Regions from separate parts of the Rhodopseudomonas sp. RCAM05734 genome, predicted to be linked through region 1. Evidence: predicted binding sites of a transcription regulator. Region 1 holds the regulator's gene; each other region holds the start of a gene.
What was found. Region 1 encodes PhoB, which activates phosphate uptake and scavenging genes when phosphate is short. Its sites were predicted from a motif close to TGTCATNNANCTGTCAT; they were not measured.
Positions count from the first base shown of each region.

Region 1 (3,206 bases):
CCGGGTCGGCATGGTGTTCCAGAAGCCGACCCCGTTCCCGATGACCATCTACGAGAACATCGCCTTCGGCGTGCGCCTGTACGAGAAGATCTCCAAGTCGGAGATGGACGGCCGGGTCGAGAAGGCGCTGCGCGGCGGCGCGCTGTGGAACGAGGTCAAGGACAAGCTCAACGCCTCCGGGCTCAGCCTGTCCGGCGGCCAGCAGCAGCGCCTGTGCATCGCCCGCACCATCGCGGTGCGGCCGGAAGTGATCCTCTTCGACGAGCCGTGTTCGGCGCTGGATCCGATCTCGACGGCGAAGATCGAGGAGCTGATCGACGAGATGAAGGACGAGTACACCATCGCCATCGTCACGCACAACATGCAGCAGGCCGCGCGCGTCTCCGACTCCACGGCCTTCATGTATCTCGGCGAGCTGATCGAGTTCGGTCCCACGAACAAGATCTTTACGTCGCCGACCGATCGTCGCACCCAGGATTACATCACTGGCCGTTTCGGCTGACGCGCATCGCGCGAGAGGATTGATTATGGCTTTTGAACATACGACGAAGGCATTCGACGGCGACCTGCAGGAACTGACCCGGCTCGTCGCCGAGATGGGCGGACTGGCGGAGCGCCAGATCACCGATTCCGTCGACGCGCTGGTCCGGCGCGACGTCGAACTCGGCTTGCGCGTGGTCGCCGCCGATCAGGAAATCGACCAGATGCAGCGCGACATCGAGGAGCGCGCGGTGCTGACCATTGCCCGGCGCCAGCCGATGGCGGTCGACCTGCGCGAGATCGTCGGTGCGATGCGCGTCGCCACCGACGTCGAGCGCATCGGCGACCTCGCCAAGAACATCGGCAAGCGCGTCAACGCGCTCGACAGCGATTTCCATCCGCTGAAGCTGATCCGCGGCCTCGAGCACATGACCAATCTGGTGCAGTCGCAGGTCAAGGCCGTGCTCGACGCCTATGCCGCGCACGATCTGCCCGCAGCAATGGCGGTGTGGAAGGGCGACGAGGAGATCGACGCGATCTGCACCTCGCTGTTCCGCGAGCTGCTGACCTACATGATGGAAGACCCGCGCAACATCTCGTTCTGCATCCATCTGATGTTCTGCGCCAAAAACATCGAGCGGATCGGCGATCACGCCACCAATATCGCCGAGACCGTGTTCTACATGATCGAGGGCCAGCAGATCCTCGATAAGCGCCCCAAGGGCGACATGACCAACTTCGCCACTGCTCCCGGCAATACGTAAGGTACACCGCATATGAACGCACGCATTCTGGTGGTTGAGGACGAAGAAGCGCTGACCACGCTGCTGCGTTACAACCTCGACGCCGAAGGCTATGACGTCGAGACGGTGGCGCGCGGCGATGACGCCGATACGAGGCTGAAGGAAAGCGTGCCCGACCTGGTGGTGCTGGACTGGATGCTGCCCGGCCTGTCCGGCATCGAGCTGTGCCGAAGGCTGCGGGCGCGGCCCGAGACCAAGGCGTTGCCGATCATCATGCTCACCGCGCGCGGCGAAGAGAGCGAACGCGTTCGCGGTCTCGCCACCGGCGCCGACGACTACATCGTCAAGCCGTTCTCGGTGCCGGAGCTGCTGGCGCGGGTGAAGGGGCTGTTGCGCCGTGCATCGCCCGAGCGCCTTGCCACCGTGCTGGCGTTCGGCGACATCGAACTCGACCGCGACAAGCGCCGCGTCGCGCGTTCCGGCCGACCGATCGATCTCGGTCCGACCGAATACCGGCTGCTCGAATTCTTTCTGGAGCATCCCGGCCGGGTGTTCAGCCGCGAGCAGTTGCTCGACAGCGTCTGGGGGCGCGATATCTACATCGACGAGCGCACCGTGGACGTTCACATCGGCCGCTTGCGCAAGCTGCTCAATCCCGGCGGCGAGCAGGACCCGATCCGCACCGTCCGCGGCGCCGGCTACGCGCTGGATGACCGCTTCGACAAGGCGGCGGAGTAGTTTCTTCGGAGATTTTCGGTGTTCCCCGGACGCGGTGCACTGCGCCGCGTGAGCGGCGTGGTGCGCCGCAGATCCGGGGTCCCGGTTGTTTGCTGGAAAGAAGAAATCGGGATCCCGGATCTGCGGAGCGGCATAAAGGATGCCGCACCGCGTCCGGGAAACCAGACTACCTGATCGGCTTCGGTGCCTGCCGACGGCGGTCGCTTGCCGGCTGGTAGGCGATGCGCGAGTGGTGCGCGCAATAGGGCAGGCTCTGCAGGGCCTTGCCGCCGCAGAAGTAGAATTCCGGATTGCTGGGATCGCCGATCGGCCAGTGGCAGGTCGCCTCGTTGAGCTGCAGCAGGCTCAGCCGCTGCGCCATCGGCACCACATTGTCATAGGTGACCGGATCCGGCTCGACTTCGACTTCGAAGGCGTGGGCCAGCGCGGTGTTGCCGCGGGCCACCGGACGCGTAACCCGCATCATGTGCTGGGCCGGACGCGCCTTGCGCGGACGCGGCGCCGCCGAGGTCGGGCTCTTGGCACGGCCGGACAGGCCGAGGCGGTGGACTTTGCCGATAACCGCGTTGCGCGTCACATTGCCGAGCTCTGCGGCGATCTGGCTGGCCGACAGGCCGCCTTCCCAGAGCTTCTTCAGTTGCTCGACGCGATCGTCGGTCCAGGTTATTACCGTCATCGCACTCTTCCCTTCGTGTCGCGCCGGCCGATGTCAGGCAGCGCAGCGACTCCAGCGTCACAAAAATCCCTGCAGTCCGAATCCCTTAGCGCTCGCCGGGCGCAAAAATTGCGACCGGACGTTTACGCCGAACACTGGACCGTAGTGGAACACAATCGCGCACGATATGTCGTACCCGATAGATCAGAAGCTACAATATGCCGTGACTCTGGCGCAAGAGTCAGGCATCGCGCGTCCACATCCTTGTGCTTGCAAAACAGAGAAATCGGTTTTTTGTGCGATTCTGTCATCAGGGAAACGCACCCGGACTCCAATAGTTGCCTCGATCGTCGGGGCCGTCACCGGAATACTACGGGGTTTCCGCGGTGCGCCGAGGTTGACAGCCACCGCCGTCACCATAGAATAATGCCCACGTGCCGCCTGGAAAGGCGGCACGTTTCGTTTCCGGGGTAGGTTGTCCGATCTCGCACAGGCGCGTTCGCCCAGTCACCCGAAGTTCCGATCGGATTGGTTATGACCAAGAGCGCAAGCACGTCTCATTTGCTGCCGGTATTTGCCAGGGCGGATCT
Region 1 is NZ_CP199742.1:952,163-955,368, reverse strand. Features, by position in the region: gene pstB (phosphate ABC transporter ATP-binding protein PstB) at 1-502, shown strand, start outside; gene phoU (phosphate signaling complex protein PhoU) at 528-1,244, shown strand; gene phoB (phosphate regulon transcriptional regulator PhoB) at 1,257-1,961, shown strand; gene ACUXVA_RS04680 (GcrA family cell cycle regulator) at 2,128-2,637, opposite strand; gene ACUXVA_RS04675 (aspartate aminotransferase family protein) at 3,151-3,206, shown strand, end outside.

Region 2 (3,206 bases), 210 kb from region 1:
CAGCGCCACGTCGGCGCGGTCGCGCAGGGTGACGGTCATCTGGCCGGAGGCCCCGTCGATCCTGACGTGGCCGAAGAACTGCATGCCGGCGGAGGGCGGCAGGTTCTGCTTGTCGGCGCCCGGTGCCTTGACGAACTTCACCTCGGGTCCAAACGTATTGTCCATGCCGCCCGGGCCGAACGAGCCGGCATGGAACGGGCCGGAGACGAATTCCCAGAACGGTTCGAAATCCTGGAACTGGGCCTTCTCCGGATTGTAGTAGTGCGCGGCGGTGTAGTGCACATCGGCGGTCAGCCACACGGTGTTGAGGACGCCCGAGGACTTGATGAAGCGCAGGAGCTCGGCGATTTCCAGCTCGCGACCGCGCGCCGGGCCATCGCCCTGGGCGATCGCCTCGGAGCCCTTGTGGTTGACGGCGTCGTCCTCGACGATGATGCTGATCGGCATATCCGACGCGATCACCTTCCAGGTCGCCTTCGAGGCCAGCAGCGCGCGCTTCAGCCAGGCCAGTTGGTCCGGACCGACGAAATACGCATCGGGACCGTACTTTTCCTGCAGGTTCGCGCCGTTGGGGCCGCGATAGCTGCGTTCGTCGAGCATGAAGACGTCGAGATACGGACCGTAATTCAGCGTGCGGTAGACCCGGCCGGGTTCGACGATGCTCTCGCGGATCGGATACATCTCGTGATAGGCGCGCCCGGCCCGCGCCGCGAGCAGCGTGACGTCGCGCTCCTTGTAGGAGGCCGGCAATTGCTTCGACAGCGACCAGTTGTTGGTGACCTCGTGGTCGTCCCACTGGCCGAACACCGGCACCTGCGCATTGAAGGCGCGGACATGCTCGTCGAGCAGGTTGTATTTGTGCGCGGCGCGGAATTCGTCGAGCGTTTCGGCGACCTTTGCCTTCTCCGGTACAATGGTGGTGTTCTTCCAGACCCTGCCGTCGGTGGTCTTGGTTTCCGCGGTGATGACGCCGTCGGCATAGATGGTGTCGCCGGAGTGGATCAGGAAATCCGGATTGTGTTTCCGCATGGTGGCGAAGGTGAACATGCCGCCATCGTCGGCATTGATGCCGAAGCCCTGGCCGGCGACGTCGCCGCCCCACACGAAGCTGACATCGCGGCGATCGGCCGGCGCTGTGCGGAAGCGGCCGATCACCGGCTCGCTGACGATGTCGAAGTGCGAGAGATCGCGAAACTTGACGCGGTAGAAAATGTCCTGCCCGGCGGGCAGGTTCTCCAGCAGCATTTTTGCGGTGAAGTCGCTCTCCGGCAGGGCGTTGATCGGCGGCAGCGCGCGGGCATTCTTGAAGGATTCGGTGGTCGAGACCTCGACCATCATCTGCGACGCCCGGTCTGCGCGCGACCACACCATGCCGCTGTCGACGCCGATGTCGCCGGACTGCACGCCATGGCCGATCACGGGCCGGTCCGCGGCGCGGCTGAGATAGGGCATCGCCAGCACGCCCATGCCGGCGGCGGCGGTCGTGGACAGGAAACGGCGGCGCGAAAAGGTCGTGGCCATGGAAAACTCCTGAAGTCCCGGATGAGAACGGCTCTAAAGAGTTTTGCTGACGGCGCTGTGACATGCGGTCGCAGCTCTTTCCTTCGTCCTGGCGCACGCCGGCACGACAGATGAATCCGCATTGACACATTCCGAAATCGCACCGTAACGTGGCCGCGACGGTTCCCTTCGGGGATCAAAAAGGGAATGCGGTGAGGGATTTCCCGATTCCGCGGCTGCCCCCGCAACTGTAAGCGGCGAGCCTTCTGCCATCAGCCACTGGACGTTCGCGTCTGGGAAGGCGGCACAAGGCACTGACCCGCGAGCCAGGAGACCTGCCGCCAGTCGTGGTCACACGCGAGCACATTGGGCGGGGTGTCCTGGTGGTAGCCGAACCGTATCCCCTCAGGGATTTGGTCCGACTTCGTTCGCGGTGACGTGCCACGTAACCGCGAGTCGAACATGACCTCCGTCGTCTCTGCATCGAACCGATGCAATCCCTTCCTGTATTCCGTCGCATTCTCTTGCCTGCTCTGCCCGACTGACGGCTGGAGCCAGGGTGCCAGCCCCAGCCAGGCGCTCGACCCAGTCGTGGTGCAATCGCCGGCCGCACCGTCCGCCAGGCGCCGCGTGGCCAACAGCGGCAGCGCGTCGCGCGCAATACGGACGCGCCAGCAGCGTGCGACAGCCACCGGTGCGCCCGTGGCATCGCCGGCCGGCCCCGCAGCTTTTGCCGCGCCGACGCTCAACCTCACCGGTACGTCATCGACCGGCAGCCGCCTTGGTCTGACACGATTGCAGACGCCGGCAAGTGTCGAAATCATCACCGCCGAGACAATGGCCGAGCGTGGTCAGCAGAACATCATTGCCGCTGTGACGCAGAATGCCGCCGGCTTCACCGCCGCGCCGGCGCCGGGCAACGGCAGCATCGCCTTCAACACACGCGGCTTTACCGGCAACGGCACTGTCATGACGCTGCTTGACGGCACCCGTCTCTATGTCGGCTCGGGTACGCTGACCTTTCCCTACGACACCTGGTCGTCGGAGCGCATCGAAGTGCTGCGCGGTCCGGCATCCGTGATGTATGGCGAAGGCGCCATCGGCGGCGCCGTCAACGTCATCTCGAAGCTGCCGCTGTGGGTGCCGCGCAACCAGGCGGAAATTTCGCTCGACACCAATCTGGAGCGCCGCATCGCCGTCGATAGCGGCGGCCCGATCAGCAAGGACCTCGCCTATCGCATCACCGCCACCGGCAACATGTCGGACGGCTGGGTCGATCGCGACCGCCAGTCCAATGTCGAAGTTCATGCTGCCGTGCAGATCAAGCAGACCGAAGACATCGGCTGGACAATCTCGACCGATTACGGCGATCGCAGCCCGTCGCGCTATTTCGGCACGCCGCTGATCAACGGCAAGCTCGACACGTCGCTGCGCTTCCAGAACTACAACGTCGGCGACAGCAGCATCCGCTATCAGGACAGCCAGAGTCAGGTGAAGACCGAGTGGCAGGTGAGCGACGGGGTCACGTTGCGCAATACGTTGTATTACCTCGACAGCCAGCGGCATTGGCGCGACGAGGAAAGCTACGTCTACAACGCCAGAACCGGCCTGATCGATCGGGGCGGCGGCAACTATATCGAAATCTTTCACGACCAAGCGCAGATCGGCGATCGTTTCGATGCGACGTTCCACGGCCATCTCCTCGG
Region 2 is NZ_CP199742.1:1,160,038-1,163,243, reverse strand. Features, by position in the region: gene ACUXVA_RS05695 (alkaline phosphatase D family protein) at 1-1,521, opposite strand, end outside; cobalamin riboswitch at 1,664-1,857, shown strand; gene ACUXVA_RS05690 (TonB-dependent receptor) at 1,963-3,206, shown strand, end outside.
Region 2: ACUXVA_RS05695 (alkaline phosphatase D family protein) is a predicted target of PhoB. The motif match lies at 1,568-1,584, and genes of this name have one in related genera.

Region 3 (3,206 bases), 2.3 Mb from region 1:
TCGGCAATCTCGGGGGTCACCGATTGCAGCCGCGCGCCGAGCCACGGCCGCTTCACGGCCTTGCCGCCGCTCTTGGCGGAAGCAACCACGACGCGCACCATGTTGGCGGGAATGGCGAAGCCGATGCCCTGCGAGCCGCCGGAGCGCGAGAAGATCGCGGTGTTGATGCCGACCAGCTTGCCGGTCATGTCGACCAGCGCGCCGCCGGAATTGCCGGGATTGATCGCGGCATCGGTCTGGATGAAGAACTGATAGTCGGTGATCCCGACCTGGGTGCGCGCCAGCGCCGAGACGATACCGTGGGTCACGGTCTGTCCGACGCCGAACGGATTGCCGATCGCCAGCACGACGTCGCCGACCAGCAAGTCGTCGGAGTTGGCGAAGTCCAGCGTCGGGAACTTTTCCTTGCCGTCCTTGATGCGCAGCACCGCAAGATCGGTGCGGCTGTCCTTGAGCACGATCTCGGCCTCGAATTCGCGCTTGTCGGCCAGCGAGATCTTGACCTGGTCGGCGCCCTCGATGACGTGGTTGTTGGTGACCACCAGACCGGACGAATCGACCATCACGCCGGAGCCCAGCGAGCGCTGCATCTGCTCGGGCTGCGGGCCGCCGCCGCCGAAAAAGCGGCGAAACAGCGGATCTTCCATCAGCGGATTGCGCACCTGCACGGTCTTGGCGGCGTAGACATTGACCACAGCCGGCTGCACCCGCTGCACGATCGGCGCATAGGACAGCCGGATCTCGTTCGGCGAGACGGGAACGCGGCGGTCCTGCGCCAAGGCACCGCCGGTCGCGGCAGACAGCAGGGTGGCACAAAGGGTCAATGTCGCAGCAGCGCGAAGATTGGGGAACATCAGGGCCTCTCAGGGAAATTACCGGCAATATAGGCCGTTCGCCGGCGCAATAGAAGGGTGCGTTGCCGGTAATCCCGGCCCACCGATCGGTTCGACCGGCGACCCCGCAGACCGGATCCGGGCGCCGCGAATGGCTTCAATGCGCGCATCACATGACGACCGTCATCTGTTTGTCAAAACAGTCTCGATGGGGCTCCGGAAAGACACAGTCGGCCACAAAAGACGGCGCTGCGATGCCGAACTTCAAAAAGGTGACTTCCCTTGAATCGCGATTGGCGCAACCAATTGGCCATCGCATCATCAGGGGTGATCTCATGAAAATCACGAGGAAGGCGGCCGCCGCTGCGGCTGGAGTTCTGGGCGTTCTCGCAGCATGTCCGGCGCGCGCCGAAACCGCCGGCGCCGACACGGAGATCGCGCTGCTGAAGCAGCAGCTCAAGCTGATGGAACAGAAGCTCGACAAGTTGCAGAAGCAGACGACGGCCAACACGGCGGCCGCCGCGCATGCCAACGCCAAGGCCACGACCGCCGAAGCAAAGGCCGACGTCAAGGTCAGCGTCGCCAATGCCAATGCGGCCTACACCAAGGGGCCGATCGCACCGCCGTCCGGCGTTGTCGTCACCATGCCGAACAATCGCCCGACGATCTGCAGCGCCGATCAGCAGAACTGCGTCGCCATCACCAGCCGCCTGCATTTCGACGCCGGCGGCTACGACTATCATCCGAATTCAGCAGCGACCTCGCCGCAACGGCTGGACAACGGCATCAACACCCGACGTGCCCGCATCGGCCTTGTCGGAAAATTCTTCGGCGACTGGAACTACTCTCTGGTCTATGACTTCGGCGGCAGCTCGGACGGCTTCGGCGGTGCGGCGGCAGGCTCGCTGCCGGGCGGCGGCGTCTCCGGCGTCGAGAACGCCTATCTCAGCTATACCGGCTTCAAACCCTTCGGCGGCAAACTCGCCATCGAAGGCGGTATCATGGATGTGCCATACACCCTCGACGAGGCCACCAGTTCCAACGATATCCTGTTCATGGAACGCGCTTCCGCGGGGATCATCGCCACCAACATCGCCGCCGGCGATTTCCGCTCGGCGTTCGGCGCCCGCTGGTACAATGATTCATTCTGGATCGGCGCCTACGCGACCGGACCATCCTCGGGCGCCATCCATTCGGCGTCGAGCGTGACGCCGAACGGCGCTACCGAGCAGTTCGGCACCGTCGTACGCGCCGCCGGCCTGGTACTCAGCGGCAAGGACTACTCGTTCCATCTTGGCGGCGACGCACAGTTCCTGATCGAGCCTTCGCACAATCTGGTCACCGGAGCGAAGACGCTCACGCTGAGCGATCGGCCCGAGCTTCGTCTCGACCCGACCTCGCTGGTTTCGACCGGAGCGATCGCAGGGGTTTCCGGCGCACAAGTCTATAGCGCTGAAGCGGCGGGCACCTACGGGTCGCTGTATTTCCAGGGCGAGTACTTCTGGTACAACATCGACCGCACCGCTTTTGCGGCGCTGCCGAGCCTGAAATTCGACGGCGGCTATGTCCAGGCGAGCTACGTGCTGACCGGTGAAAGCCACGCCTACAACGCGGCCACGGCCTCCTATAGCGGCATCAAGCCGGCAAACCCGTTCTCGGCGACCGGCGGCGGCTGGGGCGCCTGGGAAATCGCCGGACGCGTGAGCACCGTCAACCTCAACGACCAACTCGCGACCGCCAACGGCATCGCCGGCGGACGACAGACGGTCTACACCGCCGCGCTCAACTGGTACGTCAACGGCAACATCCGCTTCATGTTCGACTACCTGCATGGCGATGTCGCCAGGCAGATCAGCGCGGTCAATGCCGGCGATGCCGGGTCGAAGCTCGACGCCTTCGCGATGCGGACCCAGGTCGCGTTCTGATACGCCGCCTGAGACAAAGACGGGGGCAGCGCGGGCTGCCCCCGGGCACCGGATTGCTTGCAATTGGCCGGCTGCCGCGCCACTCCACCCGCACAGTCACGCGCGATCAGGAGATCCGGAATGAAGGCCGTCGGTTACAAGACATCCCTGCCCATCGATCAGGCGGACTCGCTGGTCGATTTCGAAGCTGCAAAACCGGAGCCGGCCGGCCGCGACATCCGCGTCGCCGTGAAGGCGGTCTCGGTCAATCCGGTGGACACCAAGGTGCGCATGCGCGCCGCGCCGCGCGACGGCGAGCCCAACAAGATCCTCGGCTATGACGCCGCCGGCATTGTCGATGCGGTCGGCCCCGACGTCACCCTGTTCAAGGCCGGCGACGAGGTGTTCTACGCCGGCTCGATCCTGCGCCAGGGCACCAATGCCGAGTTCCACCTGGTGGATGAGCGCA
Region 3 is NZ_CP199742.1:5,281,547-5,284,752, forward strand. Features, by position in the region: gene ACUXVA_RS25040 (DegQ family serine endoprotease) at 1-854, opposite strand, end outside; gene ACUXVA_RS25045 (OprO/OprP family phosphate-selective porin) at 1,169-2,758, shown strand; gene ACUXVA_RS25050 (zinc-binding alcohol dehydrogenase family protein) at 2,879-3,206, shown strand, end outside.
Region 3: ACUXVA_RS25045 (OprO/OprP family phosphate-selective porin) is a predicted target of PhoB. The motif match lies at 1,015-1,031, and genes of this name have one in related genera.